One region of the Streptomyces sp. NPDC001700 genome, then DNA from elsewhere that is predicted to be linked to it. Evidence: riboswitches for the same ligand, from Rfam matches in the RefSeq annotation. Region 1 holds a riboswitch; each other region holds the start of a gene.

Region 1 (6,365 bases):
ATGGCCACCTCCTCCGATGTGGCGGCCCCTCCCCAGGACGGTGCGGGCGGTCGCCGCCGGGCTTCGGGCCGCTTGCGGTCCTGGATGCTGGTGGGCCTGTCCGACATGGCCAAGCGCCAGCCGGGGCCGCACGCCCAGCCCTCCGAGGAGCACCAGGGAAAGCGCTGGTGGCGGGTGATGTGCCTGACCGGCGTGGACTACTTCTCCACGCTCGGCTACCAGCCCGGTATCGCCGCCCTGGCCGCCGGGCTGCTCTCCCCCATCGCCACGCTCGTCCTGGTGGCCGTGACCCTGCTCGGGGCGCTGCCGGTGTACCGGCGGGTGGCCAAGGAGAGCCCGCACGGCGAGGGGTCGATCGCCATGCTGGAGCGGCTGCTGTCGTTCTGGAAGGGCAAGCTCTTCGTCCTGACCCTGCTGGGCTTCGCCGCCACGGACTTCCTGATCACGATCACCCTCTCAGCGGCCGACGCCACCACTCACCTGGTGGAGAACCCGCACTTCACCAGCACCCTGCACGGCCATGAGGTGGCCATCACCATGGGTCTGGTCGCCCTGCTCGGCGCCGTCTTCCTCAAGGGGTTCACCGAGGCCATCGGCGTGGCGGTGGCCCTGGTGGGGGCGTATCTGGCGCTCAACGCGGTCGTGGTGGTCGTCGGGCTGTGGCATGTGGCCACCGCCTCCCATGTGGTCACCGACTGGTCGCAGGCGCTGACCGCCCAGCACAGCAATCCCCTGATCATGGTCGGTCTGGCGCTGGTGGTCTTCCCCAAGCTCGCCCTCGGCCTGTCCGGCTTCGAGACCGGTGTGGCGGTCATGCCGCATGTGAAGGGCGACCCCGGCGACACCGAGGAGCGGCCCACCGGCCGGATCCGGGACACCCGGAAGCTGCTCACCACCGCCGCGGTGATCATGAGCGGCTTCCTGATCTGCACCAGCTTCATCACCACCCTGCTCATACCGCAGGACGCGTTCAAGCCGGGCGGCCCGGCCAACGGACGTGCGCTGGCCTATCTCGCCCACGACTACCTGGGCTCGGCGTTCGGCACCCTCTACGACGCCGCCACCATCGGCATCCTGTGGTTCGCGGGCGCCTCCGCCATGGCCGGGCTGCTCAACCTCATGCCGCGCTATCTGCCCCGTTACGGCATGGCACCGCACTGGGCCCGCGCGGTCCGCCCCATGGTGCTCATCTTCACCCTGATCGGGTTCCTGGTGACCTGGATCTTCGACGCCGACGTGGACGTCCAGGGCGGCGCCTACGCCACCGGAGTGCTGGTCCTGATGACGTCCGCCGCCGTCGCCGTCACCATCGCCGCCCGCCGCGCCCGGCAGCGCGGCTGGACCATCGCCTTCGGGGCCATCTCCGTGGTCTTCCTCTACACCACGGCGGTCAACGTCGTGGAACGCCCCGACGGCGTCAAGATCGGCGCGTGTTTCATCGCGGGCATCATCGCGGTGTCCCTGCTCTCCCGGCTCGCCCGCGCCTTCGAGCTGCGGGTCACCGACATGGAGCTGGACACCATGGCCGAGCGCTTCGTCCGGGACAGCGCCACCCGCCGGATACGGTTCATCGCCAACGAGCCCGACCACCGCGACGTGGGCGAGTACCGCGACAAGACCCAGCAGATCCGGGCCGACAACGACATCCCGGCGGAAGAGGACCTCATCTTCGTCGAGGTCACCGTCCGCGACCCCTCCGACTTCGAATCCGCGGTACGGGTACGGGGCGAGGTGCTGCACGGCCGCTACCGCGTCCTGACCCTCGACGGCTCCAGCATCCCCAACTCGCTGGCCGCCCTGCTGCTGCACGTACGGGACGAGACCGGGTGCAGGCCGCACATCTACTTCGAGTGGACCGAGGGCAGCCCGTTCGCCCAGTTCCTGCGGTTCTTCCTGTTCGGCCAGGGCGAGGTCGCCCCCGTCACCCGCGAAGTCCTCCGCGAGGCGGAACCCGACCGGGCACGCAGGCCGCACGTCCACGTCGGCTGAGCGGTGAAAGAACGCGCACCGGGCGCCGCGGTGTCCTGAGACATGCCGCGGCGCCCGGTGGTGGTTATGAGCAGGGCTTGTAGAACTGCTTCCAGCCGTCGGTGGGCATGGCCGGGGGCTCGGCCCAGGACCCGGCCTCGCCGTACTTCTGGAACGCCTCGTAGTCGAAGTCCGCGAGGCCGCCGCCCGCCTTGGAGAGCCGTACGTCGCGGTCCATCTGCCCGTCGCCGCCGTTGTTGCGGATCGCGAGGTCCGGGTAGGCGTCGTCGTTGTACCGGGCGATGGTGAGCTGCCTGGCCTCGCCGTGGTCGCCGATGTCGGAGTGCTCGGCGTCGGCGGACCGCAGGTTCGTCCGGTCCAGCGGGCCGGGACGGTATTCCGCGAGGCGGGCCGTCGAGGGGTCGTCGCCGCCGGACGGCTCGACGATGTTGACGACCATGTCCAGCGTGCCGTCGTCCTGGAAGTCGGCGACGGCGGCGGTCGCGATCTCGCCCTTCTTGGCGCCGAGAAGGTCCTTGACGGGGAGTTTCTTGCCGAACGAGCCGTTCTTGGCGCCCCACTGGACCGTCATCTCGGTGCCGGTGTGCCCGGGGTTGGTGATCTTGTCCGGGTAGGTGTCGCCGTCGAGGTCACCGAGCAGCGTGGTCGCGTCGGCCAGGCACGGGGCCGACGGCTCGGCCGCCCCGGCCTGGTAACCGGCGAAGGTCAGGGTCAGGGCGGCGGCCGCGAGCGGCACGGCGATCAAACGTGAGCGCTTCCGAAGCATTAATGAACACCTTTCAGTTACTGACGCCCCGTGAGATGCCTGCGCTTACAAGGAAGTTCACCCAAGGACACCGCGTTATCTGAATGTGACATTCCATCGGCGGCGCCACGAGGCTCCAGCACTCTCTTGCGGTGACTGGGAAACCGTAGGAGAGTGCCCTGATGGCAACCAAACAGCAGCTCGACGGCCTGCCCGAGGACGCGGATCTGAGGCGCGCGGACTCCCTGGCCCGGGAGATCTTCTCGGACGTGGCCAACAAGTGGGCACTCCTGATCATCGAGGCGATCGGCGAGCGCACCCTGCGCTTCAGCGAGCTGCGGAACGAGGTCGAGGGCGTCAGCCACAAGATGCTCACCCAGAACCTGCGCATGCTGGAGCGCAACGGCCTGGTCGATCGGAAGGTGTACCCCACCGTGCCGCCGCGCGTCGAGTACACCCTCACCGAACCGGGCCGGGCCCTGCGCACCACGGTCGACGCCCTGTGCGGCTGGACCCACCAGTACCTCGACCGCATCGAGGACGCGCGCCAGCGCTTCGGCGCCTGACGGCGGTTCCACACCTCCGACCAGGCGTGACGGTGCCGCGCCCGCACCCTCATGGTGGCCCACCTCACCATCCGGATGGTGGACGGCCCCCTTCCCTCCCGCGCCCCACCCCGTAGGCTGGCCGGTGCAGCTGGTTCGCCCCGTCCGCCAGGCGGGACGCGTCGCAAGAGGGAACCCGGTGGGAATCCGGGACTGCCCCGCAGCGGTGAGCGGGAACGACCGCCGTCATGTGCACTGGGCCCGGCGATATCGGGCCTGGGAAGCGACGGCCAGTAGGTGTCCTCCCCCGGAGGACGTGCCCGCGAGTCCGAAGACCTGCCAGTGGCCCGCGTACGAACCACTCGTGCGCGGCATCTCGGTGACCTCGAGGGCGGGTCGGCGTACCTACCAGGCGGATGACCGCGCTGTGCCGCGCGGGGTCGTCTTCCGCCGGGTTCCGTCACCCTTCGCGCTCTCGTCCCGTCGCCGGGATCTCAGGGATTCATCTCGCGAAGGAGATCTCCGTGACCAGCAAGACCGCAGCCGCGGCAGCACGGGCCACCGTGTACGGCTACCCGCGCCAGGGCCAGAACCGGGAACTGAAGAAGGCGATCGAGGGCTACTGGAAGGGCCGGGTCACCGCCGACGCCCTCCAGACCACCGCCGCCGAGCTGCGCGCCACCAACTGGCGGCAGCTGGCTGGGGCGGGCATCCACGAGGTGCCCACCGGCGACTTCTCGTTCTACGACCACGTCCTGGACACCACCGTCATGGTCGGCGCGATCCCCACCCGGCACCGCGCCGCCGTCGAGGCGAACGCCCTGGACGGCTACTTCGCCATGGCGCGCGGCACCCAGGACGTGGCGCCGCTGGAAATGACGAAGTGGTTCGACACCAACTACCACTACCTGGTGCCCGAGCTGGGCCCGGACACGGTGTTCTCGGCCGACTCCACCCAGCAGGTGGCGGAGCTGAAGGAGGCCGTGGCCCTGGGCCTGACCGCCCGGCCCGTCCTGGTCGGCCCGGTCACCTACCTGCTGCTCGCCAAGCCCGCCCCCGGCGTGGCCGCGGACTTCGACCCGCTCACCCTGCTCGACCGGCTGCTGCCGGTGTACGCGGAGGTGCTGGCCGATCTGCGCGCGGCGGGCGCCGCGTGGGTGCAGCTGGACGAGCCCGCCCTCGTCCAGGACCGCACCCCGGCCGAGCTGAACGCCGCCGAGCGCGCGTACCGCGACCTCGGCGCCCTCGCCGACCGGCCGAAGCTGCTGGTGGCCTCCTACTTCGACCGGCTCGGCGACGCCCTGCCGGTGCTGGCCAAGGCCCCGGTCGACGGGCTCGCGCTGGACTTCACCGAGGCGGCGGCCGCCAACCTGGACGCGCTGGCCGCCGTCGGCGGACTGCCCGGCAAGCGCCTGGTGGCGGGCGTGGTCAACGGCCGCAACATCTGGGTCAACGACCTGGAGAAGTCCCTGTCCACGCTGGGCACCCTGCTGGGTCTTGCCGACCGGGTCGACGTGGCCGCCTCCTGCTCCCTCCTCCATGTGCCGCTCGACGCGGCGGCCGAGCGGGACATCGAGCCGCAGATCCTGCGCTGGCTGGCCTTCGCGAAGCAGAAGACCGCCGAGATCACCGCCCTCGCCAAGGGCCTCGCCCGGGGCACCGACGCCATCGCCGGTGAACTCGCCACCAACCGCGCCGCGCTGGCCTCCCGCGCCGACTCACCCATCACCCACGATCCGGCGGTACGGGCCCGCGCCGCCGCGGTCACGGACGCCGACACCCGCCGCTCCCAGCCGTACGGCGAGCGCAGCGCGGCCCAGCGCGCCCACCTCGGCCTGCCGCTGCTGCCGACGACCACCATCGGCTCCTTCCCGCAGACCGGCGAGCTGCGCGCCGCCCGCGCCGACCTGCGCACCGGCCGGATCGACACGGCCGGTTACGAGGAGCGGATCAAGGCCGAGATCCAGGAGGTGGTCACCTTCCAGGAGAAGGCCGGACTGGACGTCCTGGTGCACGGCGAGGCCGAGCGCAACGACATGGTCCAGTACTTCGCCGAACAGCTCACCGGCTATCTGGCCACCCAGCACGGCTGGGTGCAGTCCTACGGCACCCGCTACGTCCGCCCGCCGGTCCTGGCCGGGGACATCTCCCGGCCCGAGCCGATGACGGTGCGCTGGACGACGTACGCCCAGTCCCTCACCGACCGCCCGGTCAAGGGCATGCTCACCGGCCCCGTGACCATGCTCGCCTGGTCCTTCGTCCGCGACGACCAGCCGCTCGCCGACACCGCGCGCCAGGTCGCCCTGGCCCTGCGCGACGAGGTGGGCGACCTGGAGACGGCCGGAAGCTCGGTGATCCAGGTCGACGAACCCGCGCTGCGCGAGACCCTGCCGCTGCGCGCCGCCGACCGCGCGGCGTATCTGGCGTGGGCCACCGAGGCCTTCCGCCTCAGCACGACCGGGGTGCGCCCGAACACGCAGATCCACACCCATATGTGCTACGCCGAGTTCGGGGACATCGTCCAGGCCATCGACGACCTCGACGCCGATGTCATCAGCCTGGAGGCGGCCCGCTCCCATATGCAGGTGGCGCGCGAACTGGCCGCCCACGGCTATCCGCGCGAGGCCGGACCGGGCGTCTACGACATCCACTCCCCACGCGTGCCGAGCGCCGAGGAGGCGTCCGAACTGCTGCGCGCCGGGCTTGAGGCCATTCCCGCCGAGCGGCTGTGGGTCAACCCCGACTGCGGTCTGAAGACCCGCGGCTGGCCCGAGACCCGCGCCTCGCTGGAGAACCTGGTCGCCGCCGCCCGCACGGTCCGCGGTGAGCTGTCCGGTTCCTGACCCGGACACCCCAACGGGCCGGGGCGCCTCGCGCACCCCGGCCCGTTTCCTGTCCCGGCCCCCGGTCGGGACAGGCGCGCGGCCTCACTTCCACGCTGCACTTAGGTTTACCTAACTTTTCCTCGCGGCACAACACCCGCCACGGGGAGTCGCGCTCGTGGCTCAGCCGCGCGCGGTGGCGGCTCGCAGCGCGCCGTACTGGAGCGCCGCGAAGCCCGCCACCACGGTGGCCTGCAGCGGTAT
Region 2 (6,365 bases), on a different contig from region 1:
CGAACGGGCCGGATACACCGCCGAACTCCCGGCGCCCGCCCCCGGAACCACCGACGGGGACCTTTCCGTGGATTCCACGGACGGGTCAGATGGACAGGACCGCGAAGCCGCCGGTGACGTCGAACGGCTCATCTTCACCGCGGTGCTGGCAGTGCCGGTGATGGTGCTCTCGATGGTTCCCGCCTGGCAGTTCGACCGGTGGCAGCAGGTGTGTTTCATCCTCGCCACTCCGGTCGCGACCTGGGGCGCGTGGCCCTTCCACCACCGGGCGCTGCGCGGCCTGCGGCACGCGGCGGCCACCATGGACACCCTGGTGTCCCTCGGCGTCCTCGCGTCCTACGCGTGGTCGGCGTACGCGCTGCTCTGGGGTGGCGCTGGCGTACCGGGCATGCGGATGCCGTTCAGTCTGCTGCCCTCGGCCGACGACGGTGTGCCTCACATCTATCTGGAGGCGGCGGTCGCCGTTCCGCTGTTCGTCCTCCTCGGACGGCATCTGGAGGCGCGTGCCCGGCACCGGAGCGGTTCGGCGCTGCGGTCGCTCGCCGAACTGGGTGCCAAGGACGTGGAGTTGCGGGAGTCCGGCGGCAATCGCCGCATCCCCGTGTCCGCGCTCACCACGGGACAGGAGTTCGTGGTGCGCCCCGGCGAGAAGGTGGCCACGGACGGGGTGGTCGTCGAGGGCGGTTCGGCGCTGGACCTGTCCCTGGTCACCGGCGAGAGCGTGCCGGTCGAGGTGACCCCCGGCACCGCCGTCGTCGGCGGGGCCGTCAACTCCGGCGGTCTGCTCGTCGTACGCGCCACGGCGGTCGGCGCCGACACCCAACTCGCCCGCATCACACAGCTGGTGACCGAGGCCCAGGCGGGCAAGGCCCGGATGCAGCGGCTCGCCGACCAGGTGGCGGGCGTCTTCGTACCGGTCATCGTGGCCATCGCCGCCACCGTGCTGAGCTTCTGGCTCGGCGCGGGTGCGGCGGGTGAGTCGGCCGTCACCGCGGCCGTGGCCGTCCTCGTCGTGGCCTGCCCCTGCGCGCTGGGACTGGCCACACCGACCGCGTTCCTCGTGGCCAGCGGGCGCGGGGCACAGCTCGGCGTCCTCGTCCGCGGCCCGGAGGCGCTGGAGCGGCTGCGCCGCGTGGACACCGCCGTACTCGACAAGACCGGCACGCTCACCACCGGCCGCATGTCCCTGGCCGACGTGGCCGTGGCGGAGGACGGGCCGGAGGAGAAGGATCTGCTCCGGCTGGCCGCGGCCGTGGAGCAGGGCTCCGAACACCCCATCGGCCGCGCGGTGGTGGCGGCGGCCCGCCGCGACGCGGCCGATGACACCGGTCTGCCGGAGGTGACGGAGTTCCGGGCCCACCCCGGAGAGGGCGTGTCCGGCCACGTCGAGGGCCACCGTGTGCGCGTACGCCGCCCGCGTCCGTCGGAGCCTCTGCCGGACGCACTGCGCGAGGCACGGGATGCCGCCGAGCGCGCCGCACACACCGCCGTCATCGTGGAGATCGACGACCGCCCGGTCGGGCTGCTCGCCGTCGGTGACACCTTGCGGCCCACCAGCCGCGAGGCGGTGGCGGCGATGCGCGCGCTGGGCATCGAGCCGGTGCTGGTGACCGGTGATGGGACCGCCCCCGCCCAGGCGATGGCCGAGCAAGCGGGCATTGAGAAGGTCCACGCCGGGGTGACCCCGGAGGGCAAGGAACGGATCGTCGCCGAGCTGCGCGCCGAGGGCCGGTGCGTCGCGGTGATCGGCGACGGAGTCAACGACGCCGCCGCGCTCGCCACCGCCGATCTCGGCATGGCCATGGGCGGTGGCACCGACGCCGCGATCGGCGCCGCCGACATCACCCTCGTACGGGAGGACATGCTGGCCGTCGTCGACGCCATCCGGCTCACCCGGCGCACCCTGAGCACCATCCGCGCCAACCTCGTCTGGGCCTTCGGCTACAACGTGGTCACCGTCCCGCTGGCCGCGACGGGCTGGCTCAACCCCATGGTCGCGGCAGCCGCCATGTCCGCGAGTTCGGTCCTGGTCGTCACCAACAGCCTGCGGCTGCGGGCCTACGCCCCGGGCGGGCGCCGGACCGGCACACCGCCCGCTCCCCTCGCGTCCCATGACTCAGCGGACACCGAGCACGGCCGTACGAGAAGGAAGAACGATGTCCTCAGCGACCGATGACCGCACCCCGCCGCTGCGCCGCCTGAGAGAGACGGTGGCCCGGGGAGCGCGGGCGGCCCTGATCCCGGTGGGCGGCTGCGCACTGGCCCTGGCCCTGCTCACCGGCTACACGGCGACCGGGGCGGCGGGAGTGCCCGTCCCGCGGATCGAGGTCAGCGCCGGCTGGATCCTCCAGTCCCCCGAGCACGTGGCCGCCGCGTACTTCGAGATCCGCAACGTCGGGGACCGGGACGACACCCTGGTCTTCGCCGACTCCCCGGAGCTGGGCGTCTCCATGCTGCGCGAGCCCGACAAGAGGCGGCCGGGCGCCGTCCGTTGGGCGAAGAAGGTGGCCATCCCCGCGCACAGCACACTGCGGATGAAGCGGGGAGGCATCCATGTCGCGGTCCTCGACCCGCCGATGCTGAAGCCGGGCGAGAGGGTGACCTTCAACCTGTGGTTCACCGGCCGCGGCCGGGTGGGGGCCGAGGCGATGCGCTCTCATCTCATCGAGCCGTGAGAGTAGTTCGTCCGCAGCGCTGTGGAGCTGCGGGAGATCTGGACGTGCGCCCTTTATCCGTCACTCAAGGAAAAGTAGGATCACCCGGTCATCACCGCGACGGGAGACAGGAAGCCGGTGCGAATCCGGCACGGTCCCGCCACTGTGACCGGGGAGTGGAACCCTTCGAAGAGGCCACTGAGCACGAGTCCTGCTCCTGGTCCCTCACCGCAGGGCTGGCGATCGGTTCGGTGCGGGTGCCGCCCGGCGAGGTGTGGGGCATCGTGGGACACGGTCTGGGTGCCGACTGGTCGGAGCCGGTCTGGTCCCGGGCGCGCGAGACGATCGTGCTGGACGTACGGGCCCCTCGGGTGCTGCTCGGGGCGGTGACCGGCGCCGGGCTCGCGGTGGTGGGCACCGCCATGCAGGCGCTGGTGCGCAACCCGCTCGCGGAGCCGTATCTGCTGGGCGTGTCCTCCGGGGCGTCCCTGGGCGCGGTCGTCGTGATCGTCTCCGGTGTCGGCCTCTTCGGCACCGTGTCCCTGTCGGTCTCCGCGTTCGCCGGGGCCCTGCTCACCCTGCTGCTCGTGTACACCGCGGCCCGCGCGGGCGGGCGGATCACCTCGGTGCGGCTGGTGCTGTCGGGAGTGGCGGTCGCGTCGGTGCTCACCGCGGTGATGGATCTGCTGCTGCTCACCGCGGACCGGGGCAACCAGGCACGGGAAGTGCTGACCTGGACGCTCGGCGAGCTGGGCGGCGTCCGGTGGGACATGCTGTGGCTGCCCACCACGGCGCTGCTCGTGGGCATCGCCGCGCTGCTGGTACAGGCCCGGTCGCTGAACCTGCTGCTGGCGGGCGAGGAGTCCGCCACGACGATGGGGCTGGACGTGGCGCGGTTCCGCGCCCGGATGTTCGTCCTGCTGTCCCTGGTGACGGGCGTTCTGGTGGCGGCAACGGGGCCGATCGGCTTCGTCGGGCTGATGCTGCCGCACATCGTGCGCATCTTCGTCGGCGGCGACCACCGGCGGCTGCTGCCGACGGCCGCGCTGGCCGGAGCGGTGTTCCTGGTCTGGGCCGACGTCGCCGCCCGCACGGTCGCCGCGCCCATGGAAATCCCCGTCGGCGTCCTGACGGCTCTGTGCGGCGGGCCGTTCTTCCTGTGGCTGATGCGCCGGGACGCCCGGCGGAACACCGAACGGGGGGGGCGGGATGACCGGGGCCGAACTCACCGTCGAGGGGCTGACGCTCACCGCCGGTGCGCACCACCTGGTACGGGACATCTCCCTGACCGCCCGGCCCGGTGAGGTGATCGGTCTGGTCGGTCCCAACGGAAGCGGCAAGTCCAGTCTGCTGCGTGCCGTCTACCGCGTCCTGCGCCCCGACGCCGGGCGCGTCCGCGTCGACGGAGCCGACGCCTGGTCACTGCCCGTGCGGCGACTGGCGCGAACCCTGGCCGCCGTGGTCCAGGAGACGGCGGCGGACTTCGACCTCACGGTGCGGGAGGTGGTGGCGATGGGCCGCACCCCGCACAAACGGCTACTCGAAGGCGAAACCGCCGAGGACGCCCGGCTGATCGAGTCGGCCCTGGAGTCGGTGGACGCGGCCACGCTGGCGGCGCGCCCCTTCGACCGGCTCTCCGGAGGCGAACGCCAGCGGGTACTCATCGCCCGTGCCCTCGCCCAACAGCCGTCCCTGCTCGTACTCGACGAACCGACCAACCACCTCGACATACGGCACCAGTTGGACGTCCTGGGCATCCTGCGGCGGCTGCCCGCCACGGCGCTGGCGGCCCTCCACGACCTCAACCTCGCCGCCTACTACTGCGACCGCCTCTACGCACCGGCGCACCCCAGGTGACCTTCCTGCCCGCGCAAAGCAGCCGACGATCGGGCCGAGTGGCCTGACACACGAAAACGGGACACATGAAAACGGGACCCATTTTCATGTACGGTTACGGGGACAGCGCCGATCAGGAGAGGACCCCTACGTCATGGCCGTGCCCAAGCGGAAGATGTCCCGGAGCAACACCCGCCACCGCCGCGCACAGTGGAAAGCAAGCGCGCCGGAGCTGGTGACGATCACCATCGACGGCCGCGAACATCAGGTGCCGCGACGGCTCGTCCCCGCCTACCGGCGTGGTCTGCTGCGCCCCGAGGGCTGAGCGCGCCATGGCGGGCCAGCTTCCGGTGACGGTCTTGTCGGGTTTCCTGGGGTCCGGCAAGACCACCCTCCTCAACCACCTCCTCACCAACCGCGACGGACTGCGGGTCGCCGTCATCGTCAACGACATGAGCGAGGTGAACATCGACGCGTCACTCGTCCGCGACGGCGACGCGGCTCTCTCCCGCACCGAAGAGCGCCTCGTCGAGATGACCAACGGGTGCATCTGCTGCACCCTGCGCGACGACTTGCTGGAGGAGGTGGACCGGCTCGCTGGAGAGGGACGGTTCGACTATCTCCTCATCGAGTCCAGCGGCATCTCCGAGCCCATGCCCGTCGCCGCCACCTTCGCCTTCCCCCGCGACGACGGCGCCACGCTGGACGAGGTCGCGCGCCTCGACACCATGGTCACGGTCGTGGACGCCGCGAACTTCCTGCCGGAGCTGGACGGCGGCGACGAGCTGGCCGCACGAGGACTGGACCAGTACGAGGACGACGAGCGCACCGTCAGCGATCTCCTCATGGACCAGGTCGAGTTCGCCGATGTCATCGTCCTGAACAAGCTCGACCTGGTCACCCCGGAGACGGCCGAACGGCTGGCGGCGGCGCTGTCGCGGCTCAACCCGGCCGCCCGTCTCGTACCCGCCGCACACGGCCGGGTCGCCCCCACGGACGTGCTCGGCACCGGCCGCTTCGACCTCGAACGCGCCCAGCAGGCGCCCGGCTGGGTCAGGGAACTCAACGGCGACCACATGCCGGAGACCGAGGAGTACGGCATCTCCAGCACCGTCTTCCGCGCCACCAAGCCGTTCCACCCCACCCGGCTGTGGGACTTCATCGCCAATGACCTGGACACCGGGGCCTACGGCAGCATCCTGCGCTCCAAAGGCTTCTTCTGGCTGGCCACCCGCCCCCGGGTGACCGGACTGTGGTCGCAGGCAGGCGTCGTCGCCCGGTTCGAACCCTCCGGAGCCCGGAACGGCCACAGCGAGGCCGGTGAAACCGCCGAGCACGGCCAGGAACTCGTCTTCATCGGCACCGGCCTGCGCCCCGCCTCCCTGCACCACGCCCTGTCCGCGTGCCTGCTCACCGACGAGGAGCATGCGCTGGGCGCCCGGGGCTGGTCGGCCTGGGACGACCCCTTTCCCGCCTGGGAGACCTACGGCCTCGACGAGACGTGCGACCACGAGCATGGTCCGCACGAGGCCGAACCCCTACCGGTGCGCTGAAGCTCGACACGCTGCTGTGTCCACCATCCCCGCAGGAGACCCACGTGACCGATTCCGCACGTCACGCCTACGCCGTGCGCCCCGCCACCACCGCCGACGCCGACGGAGCGCGCCGCGTCATACTCGACACGTTCTACCGGGAGTTCGGCTACGGCTACGTCCCCACGTGGCACCGCGACGTCGTGGACATCGTGGGAACCTACCTCGAAGACCCCCGGCACCTGCTGCTGGTGGCCGTGCACGGCGACGAGGTCGTGGGAACGACCTGCGTTCGCTCGGCGGGGCCGACCCACCCTCCGCATCCCGGGTGGCTCGCCGAGCG
Region 3 (6,365 bases), on a different contig from region 1:
ACCTCGGGCCTCGGGGGTGAGCCACAGCGGACCGGCCGGGCCGAGGCCCACCACGACGACCTCGCCCGCGCGCCCGGACCCGGAGACATCGGGAGCGTCCGGCGTGTCGATACGGCTCGGCAGCACCGCCACCGAGAAGTAGGGCACGGACGACGGATCGACCTCGCCCAGCGACCCGGTGCGCTCCGCGCTCATCGTGGCGCGCTCCACGTACCGCGCGTCGGCGAGCCGCCCCGAACGCTCCAGGGCGCGCCGTACGGTCGGGAAGGTGCGGCCGAGCTTCATGACCGCCGCCGCGTCGGTCGTCGCGAGGCGCGCCGTCAGCTCCTCCTCGGGCAGCGTGCCCGGGAGGACCGTCAGCACCTCCTCGCCCTCCACCAGCGGCGCGCCGAGCCGGGCGGCCGCCGCGCTCACCGAGGTGACGCCGGGGATCACCTCGGTCGGATAGCGGTCGGCGAGCCGCTTGTGCATGTGCATGTACGAGCCGTAGAAGAGCGGGTCGCCCTCGGCCAGCACCGCGACCGTGCGCCCCGCGTCCAGATGCGCGGCGAGCCGCGCCGCCGCCTCCGTGTAGAACTCCTCCATCGCGCCCCGGTAGCCGCCCGGATGGTCGGTGCCCTCCGTGGTGACCGGGTAGACGAGCCGCTCCTCGATGTGGTCGGGCCGCAGATGCCGCTCGGCGATGGAGCGGGCGATGCTGCGGCCGTGCCGGGCGCTGTGGTACGCCACGACATCGGCCCCGGCGATGACCTCGACCGCCCGTACCGTCATCAGGGAAGGGTCACCGGGCCCGAGGCCCACGCCGTACAGCCGGCCCTTCGCCGCGGGCGTCGCCTCTCGCTGCTGCTCGCTCACTCTTCCTCGCTCGCTATCGCGTTGATCGCGGCCGCGGCGATGGCGCTGCCGCCGCGTCGGCCGCGCACCACCAGATGGTGGGGCGCCGCCGGGTGTCCGGCCAGCGCCTCCTTGGACTCGGCGGCGCCGATGAACCCGACCGGTACGCCGATGACGGCGGCCGGGCGCGGCGCGCCCTGCTCGATCATCTCCAGCAGCCGGAACAGCGCGGTGGGCGCGTTGCCGACCGCCACGACCGAACCCTCCAGCCGGTCCCGCCACAGCTCCAGCGCGGCGGCGCTGCGCGTCGTCCCCATGCGCCGCGCCAACTCCGGTACGGCCGGGTCGGACAGCGTGCACACCACGTCGTTGTCGGCGGGCAGCCGCTTTCGGGTGACGCCGCTGGCGACCATCTGGGCGTCGCAGAGCACGGGCGCCCCGGCGCGCAGCGCCTCCCGGGCGCGGGCGACCACCTCGGGGGTGTACGCGAGGTCCTTGACCAGGTCGACCATGCCGCACGCGTGGATCATCCGCACCACGACCTGGCTGACGTCGGCGGGGAGGCCGCCCAGGTCCGCCTCGGCGCGGATGGTGGCAAAGGAGGCGCGGTAGATGGCCGCCCCGTCCTTCTCGTAGTCGAACACGGTGTCCTCGATGTCCTCGATCATGTCGTTGATCATGCTGTTCCGCGGGCCGCCGCCACGGCGTCGGCCAGTTGCTCTGCTGCCACGTCCACTACGTCCATCACGCCGCCGCCGGTCACCCCGTCCGGCTCGCGCGTGTCGCGCACGGTGAGCCGGTAGTCCGTAGCGGACGTGGCCAGCGCGTCCACCCAGTGGCCGCCGGGGTGGCCGCAGCGCCGCTCGCAGCCGGAGAAGTACACCGGCGGCGCGCCGGGGGAGCGGGGAGTGCCCGCCACCGCGCGTGTCGCGTGGGCGCGCACATCGGCCAGGGACTTGGCGCAGCCCGGCCGTCCCGTACACGCGCCGACCCCGGCCCATGGGGAATCCGGCTCGGTCACCAGCCCCGCGTCGGTCACTTCACGCGCCGCGGCCGCCGCGCCGTCCGCCGTGAACCCCGGGAGCACCACGCCGCGCCAGGGTGTCACACGCAGCTCACCCGACCCGCCCCGGGAGGCGAGCGCGGCGAGCAGCCGCCACTGTGCGGCGCGGACCCGGCCCAGGGGCACCAGGACGGACACGGCGTGGCGCCCGTCCGGCCCGGACACGACGCCCGGCGCGGGCGGTGTGCCGGGCGCGCCACCCGGCCACTCATGTCCGATTCGCTCCGCTTCGACGCTCTCGTCCGCGAGTCGCGCCGCCAAGCCGTCGACGGTGACGGCGTGTTGCGCGGGCAGGTCGCGCACCCGCCACGCCCGCGTGCCGCTCGCGCGGGCCCTGGCCAGGAACTCCACGGCGGCCAGCGCGGCGGCACGCGGCACATCCCGCGCCCGCACCTCCAACGCGACCCCGTCAGCCCCGGAGCCCACCCGCAGTACGGCCCGGCCATCCCCCGTTGCGATCAATGTCACATCCGCGTCCAGCGCGGCCACATCGCCCCGGCCGTCGTCCATGGCGAACAGGAAACGGCCCGACAAGCCGGACAGTTCTTCCCACGCGCCACCGCACAGCGCGGCGTCCAACTCCCGCGCCCACGCCGTGACATCGCCGTATCCGGCGCCGTCGAGCCCGCTCAGCGGGGACGCCGCGATGTTGCGCACCCGGTCGTACAGCTCGGAGGGGAGTAGTCCGGCGTCCCGCAGCCCGGCCGCCAGCTCGCCACCGCAGGTCGCCGCCAGGCCACGGAGCTGGAGATTTCCGCGCGAGGTGAGATCCAGTCCGCCGTCCCCCAACTCCTCGCTCACCCGCGCCAGCGCCTGCGCCTGACGCACCGTCAGCAAGCCGCCCGGGATGCGGACGCGCGCCAGGGACCCGTCGTCCGCCGGGTGCAGCCGCAGCGCGCCGGGGCAGGCGTCATCGCGTCCGCGCTCCCGGCGTGGGGGCGCTTCATCCGCAGGTGGGACGGTTGTCGGGGGGAGGGACATGGCGGCGAGCATACCGACGTTTCGTCGGCCCTCACCGTCCCGTGCCAGGTCAGGAACGCCTACTATGCTCTGCGGCGGGCCGTCTGGCCCGCCGGACGCTTAAGACGGCGTTTAGGGGAGGAAACCGGTGCGAATCCGGTGCGGTCCCGCCACTGTGAGCACGGCCAGCCCGCCGTGCGAGCCAGGAACTCCCGCCGTCTTCACAACCCGCCCGGGGCGCGGACCCCGAGGAAGGCGCGCTGAGCCATGATCCTTCTGCTGTCGACGTCCGACACCGACCTGCTCAGTGCCCGCGCGGCCACGGGCCCGGTGCCATACCGCCTCGCCAACCCGGCGCGGCTCGCGCTCGACGAGCTGCCCGGTCTCCTCGACGGTGCCGAACTCGTCGTCGTACGGCTCCTCGGTGGCGTCCGCGCCTGGGAGGAAGGCCTCGAAACCCTGCTCGCGGGCGACCTCCCGGTCGTCGTGCTCACCGGTGAACAGGCCCCTGACGCCCAGCTCATGGAGGCGTCCACGGTCCCCGTGGGCATCGCCGCCGAGGCGCACGCCTACCTCGCCCACGGCGGACCCGCCAACCTGGAGCAGCTGGCCCGGTTCCTCTCCGACACCGTGCTGCTCACCGGCCACGGCTTCGAGCCGCCCGCCCCCGCCCCCACCTGGGGTCCGCTGGAGCGCACCGCGCGCGAGGACGTCACCGGCCCGACCATCGCCGTGCTCTACTACCGGGCCCACCACATGAGCGGCAACACCGCCTTCGTGGAAGCCCTGTGCCAGGCCGTGGAGGACGCCGGGGCGCGCCCGCTGCCGCTGTACGTCGCCTCCCTCCGGGCCCCCGAGCCCGAGCTGATCGAGGCACTCGGCGCGGCCGACGCCGTCGTCACCACCGTGCTCGCCGCGGGCGGCACCCGCCCCGCCGAGGCGTCGGCGGGCGGCGACGACGAGTCGTGGGACGCGGGCGCGCTCGCCGGGCTCGACGTCCCCGTACTCCAGGCGCTGTGCCTGACCTCGTCCCGCAGCGCGTGGGAGGAGAACGACGAGGGGTTGTCCCCGCTGGACGCCGCGACCCAGGTCGCCGTCCCGGAGTTCGACGGACGGCTCATCACCGTCCCGTTCTCCTTCAAGGAGGTCGACGAGGACGGCCTGCCGGTCTACGCCGCCGACCCCGAGCGCGCCGCGCGTGTCGCCGGAATCGCGGTACGACACGCCCGGCTCCGCCACATACCGGCGGCCGACAAGCGCCTCGCGCTCGTCCTGTCCGCCTACCCCACCAAGCACTCCCGGATCGGCAACGCGGTCGGCCTCGACACCCCCGCCAGCGCCGTCGCCCTGCTGCGCCGACTGCGCGCCGAGGGGTACGACCTCGGCCCCGAGGAGGGCGAGGGCGCGCTTCCGGGCCTGGTCTCCGGCGTCGGCGACGAGCTGATCTACGCCCTCATCGAGGCGGGCGGCCACGACCAGGACTGGCTCACCGAGGAGCAGCTGGCCAAGAACCCGGTCCGCGTCCCCGCCGCCGACTACCGCCGCTGGTACGCCACGCTGCCGCAGCAGCTGCGCGACGCGGTCGAGGAGCACTGGGGCCCGCCGCCCGGCGAGATGTTCGTGGACACCAGCCGCGACCCCGAGGGCGAGATCGTCCTCGCCGCGCTGCGCCACGGCAACCTGCTGGTCGTCATCCAGCCGCCGCGCGGCTTCGGCGAGAACCCCATCGCCATCTACCACGACCCCGACCTGCCGCCCTCGCACCACTACCTGGCCGCCTACCGCTGGATGGCGAGCCCCCAGGCCGACGGCGGCTTCGGCGCCGACGCCATGGTGCACCTGGGCAAGCACGGCAACCTGGAGTGGCTGCCGGGCAAGAACGCGGCCCTGTCCGCCGCCTGCGGACCCGACGCCGCGCTCGGCGACCTGCCGCTGATCTACCCGTTCCTGGTCAACGACCCCGGCGAGGGCACCCAGGCCAAGCGCCGCGTCCACGCCACCCTGGTCGACCACCTCGTGCCGCCGATGGCCCGCGCCGACTCGTACGGCGACATCGCGCGCCTGGAACAGCTGCTGGACGAGTACGCCGCCATCTCCGCGATGGACCCGGCCAAGCTCCCCGCCATCCGCGCCCAGATCTGGACCCTCATCCAGGCCGCCCGGCTCGACCACGACCTCGGCCTGGAAGAGCGCCCCGACGACGAGGGCTTCGACGACTTCCTGCTGCACGTCGACGGCTGGCTGTGCGAGGTCAAGGACGCCCAGATCCGCGACGGTCTGCATGTCCTCGGCGGCGCGCCCACCGGCCCCGAGCGCGTCAACCTCGTCCTGGCCATCCTGCGCGCCCGTCAGATCTGGGGCGGTACGTCGGCGCTCCCCGGGCTGCGCGAGGCGCTGGGCCTGGACGAGTCGGCCGCCACCCGCACCAATGCGGACGAGGCCGAGGAGCGCGCCCGCGCCCTCGTCCAGGCGATGGAGGACGCGGACTGGGCCCCGGAGGCCGCCGAGCGGGCCGCCCTCGATCTGCCCGAGGAGCAGCGCCCCGCCGTCACCGCGATCCTGGAGTTCGCCGCCCGCGAGGTCGTCCCGCGCCTCGCCGCCACGACCGACGAGATCGACCACGCCGTCCACGCCCTGAACGGCGGCTTCGTCCCGGCCGGGCCGTCCGGCTCGCCGCTGCGGGGTCTGGTCAACGTCCTGCCGACGGGCCGTAACTTCTACTCCGTCGACCCCAAGGCCGTGCCCAGCCGCCTGGCCTGGGAGACCGGCCAGGCGCTCGCCGACTCGCTGCTGGAGCGCTACCGCGCCGACAACGACGGCCAGTACCCGCGCTCGGTCGGCCTGTCGCTGTGGGGGACGAGCGCGATGCGCACCTCCGGCGACGACGTGGCCGAGGCGCTGGCGCTGATGGGCATCCGCCCGGTGTGGGACGACGCCTCGCGGCGCGTCACGGGACTTAAGCCCGTTGCTCAGGACCAGCTCGGCCGCCCGCGTGTCGATGTCACCCTGCGCATCAGCGGCTTCTTCCGCGACGCCTTCCCGCACGTGGTCGGGCTGCTGGACGACGCCGTACGGCTCGCCGCGTCCCTGGAGGAGGACGACGACGTCAACTACGTGCGCGCCCACACCCGCGCCGACCTCGCCGAGCACGGCGACGAGCGCCGCGCCACCACCCGCATCTTCGGCTCCCGGCCGGGGACGTACGGCGCGGGGCTGCTCCAGCTCATCGACAGCCGCGACTGGCGCACCGACGCCGACCTCGCCGAGGTCTACTCGGTGTGGGGCGGCTACGCGTACGGCCGTGGCCTGGAGGGCCGTCCGGCGCGCGAGGAGATGGAGACCGCGTACCGCAGGATCGCGGTGGCGGCGAAGAACACCGACACGCGCGAGCACGACATCGCCGACTCGGACGACTACTACCAGTACCACGGCGGCATGGTCGCCACCGTGCGCGCGCTGAAGGGCACCGCCCCGGCCGCGTACATCGGCGACTCCACCCGCCCCGAGA

Evidence for each region. A riboswitch is a leader RNA that binds a small molecule or an ion and turns the genes downstream of it on or off. The one in region 1 is predicted to bind cobalamin.
Region 2: linked by a shared signal. The riboswitch ahead of ACWC5C_RS21885 (FecCD family ABC transporter permease) and the one ahead of metE (5-methyltetrahydropteroyltriglutamate--homocysteine S-methyltransferase) in region 1 are both predicted to bind cobalamin.
Region 3: linked by a shared signal. The riboswitch ahead of cobN (cobaltochelatase subunit CobN) and the one ahead of metE (5-methyltetrahydropteroyltriglutamate--homocysteine S-methyltransferase) in region 1 are both predicted to bind cobalamin.

What each region holds. Positions count from the first base shown of each region.
Region 1 covers NZ_JBSFGE010000021.1:98,493-104,857, forward strand. Annotated here, with positions in the region: gene ACWC5C_RS31730 (APC family permease) at 1-1,989, shown strand; gene ACWC5C_RS31735 (FG-GAP repeat domain-containing protein) at 2,054-2,755, opposite strand; gene ACWC5C_RS31740 (winged helix-turn-helix transcriptional regulator) at 2,917-3,300, shown strand; cobalamin riboswitch at 3,414-3,637, shown strand; gene metE (5-methyltetrahydropteroyltriglutamate--homocysteine S-methyltransferase) at 3,804-6,122, shown strand; gene ACWC5C_RS31750 (hypothetical protein) at 6,285-6,365, opposite strand, start outside.
Region 2 covers NZ_JBSFGE010000011.1:180,852-187,216, reverse strand. Annotated here, with positions in the region: gene ACWC5C_RS21895 (heavy metal translocating P-type ATPase) at 1-2,176, shown strand, start outside; gene ACWC5C_RS21890 (copper chaperone PCu(A)C) at 2,157-2,675, shown strand; cobalamin riboswitch at 2,736-2,894, shown strand; partial or broken gene ACWC5C_RS21885 (FecCD family ABC transporter permease) at 2,876-3,856, shown strand; partial or broken gene ACWC5C_RS21880 (ABC transporter ATP-binding protein) at 3,864-4,490, shown strand; gene rpmF (50S ribosomal protein L32) at 4,645-4,815, shown strand; gene ACWC5C_RS21870 (GTP-binding protein) at 4,823-6,043, shown strand; gene ACWC5C_RS21865 (GNAT family N-acetyltransferase) at 6,088-6,365, shown strand, end outside.
Region 3 covers NZ_JBSFGE010000004.1:115,939-122,303, reverse strand. Annotated here, with positions in the region: gene ACWC5C_RS09015 (precorrin-2 C(20)-methyltransferase) at 1-855, opposite strand, end outside; gene ACWC5C_RS09010 (precorrin-8X methylmutase) at 852-1,514, opposite strand; gene cobG (precorrin-3B synthase) at 1,511-2,878, opposite strand; cobalamin riboswitch at 2,937-3,088, shown strand; gene cobN (cobaltochelatase subunit CobN) at 3,125-6,365, shown strand, end outside.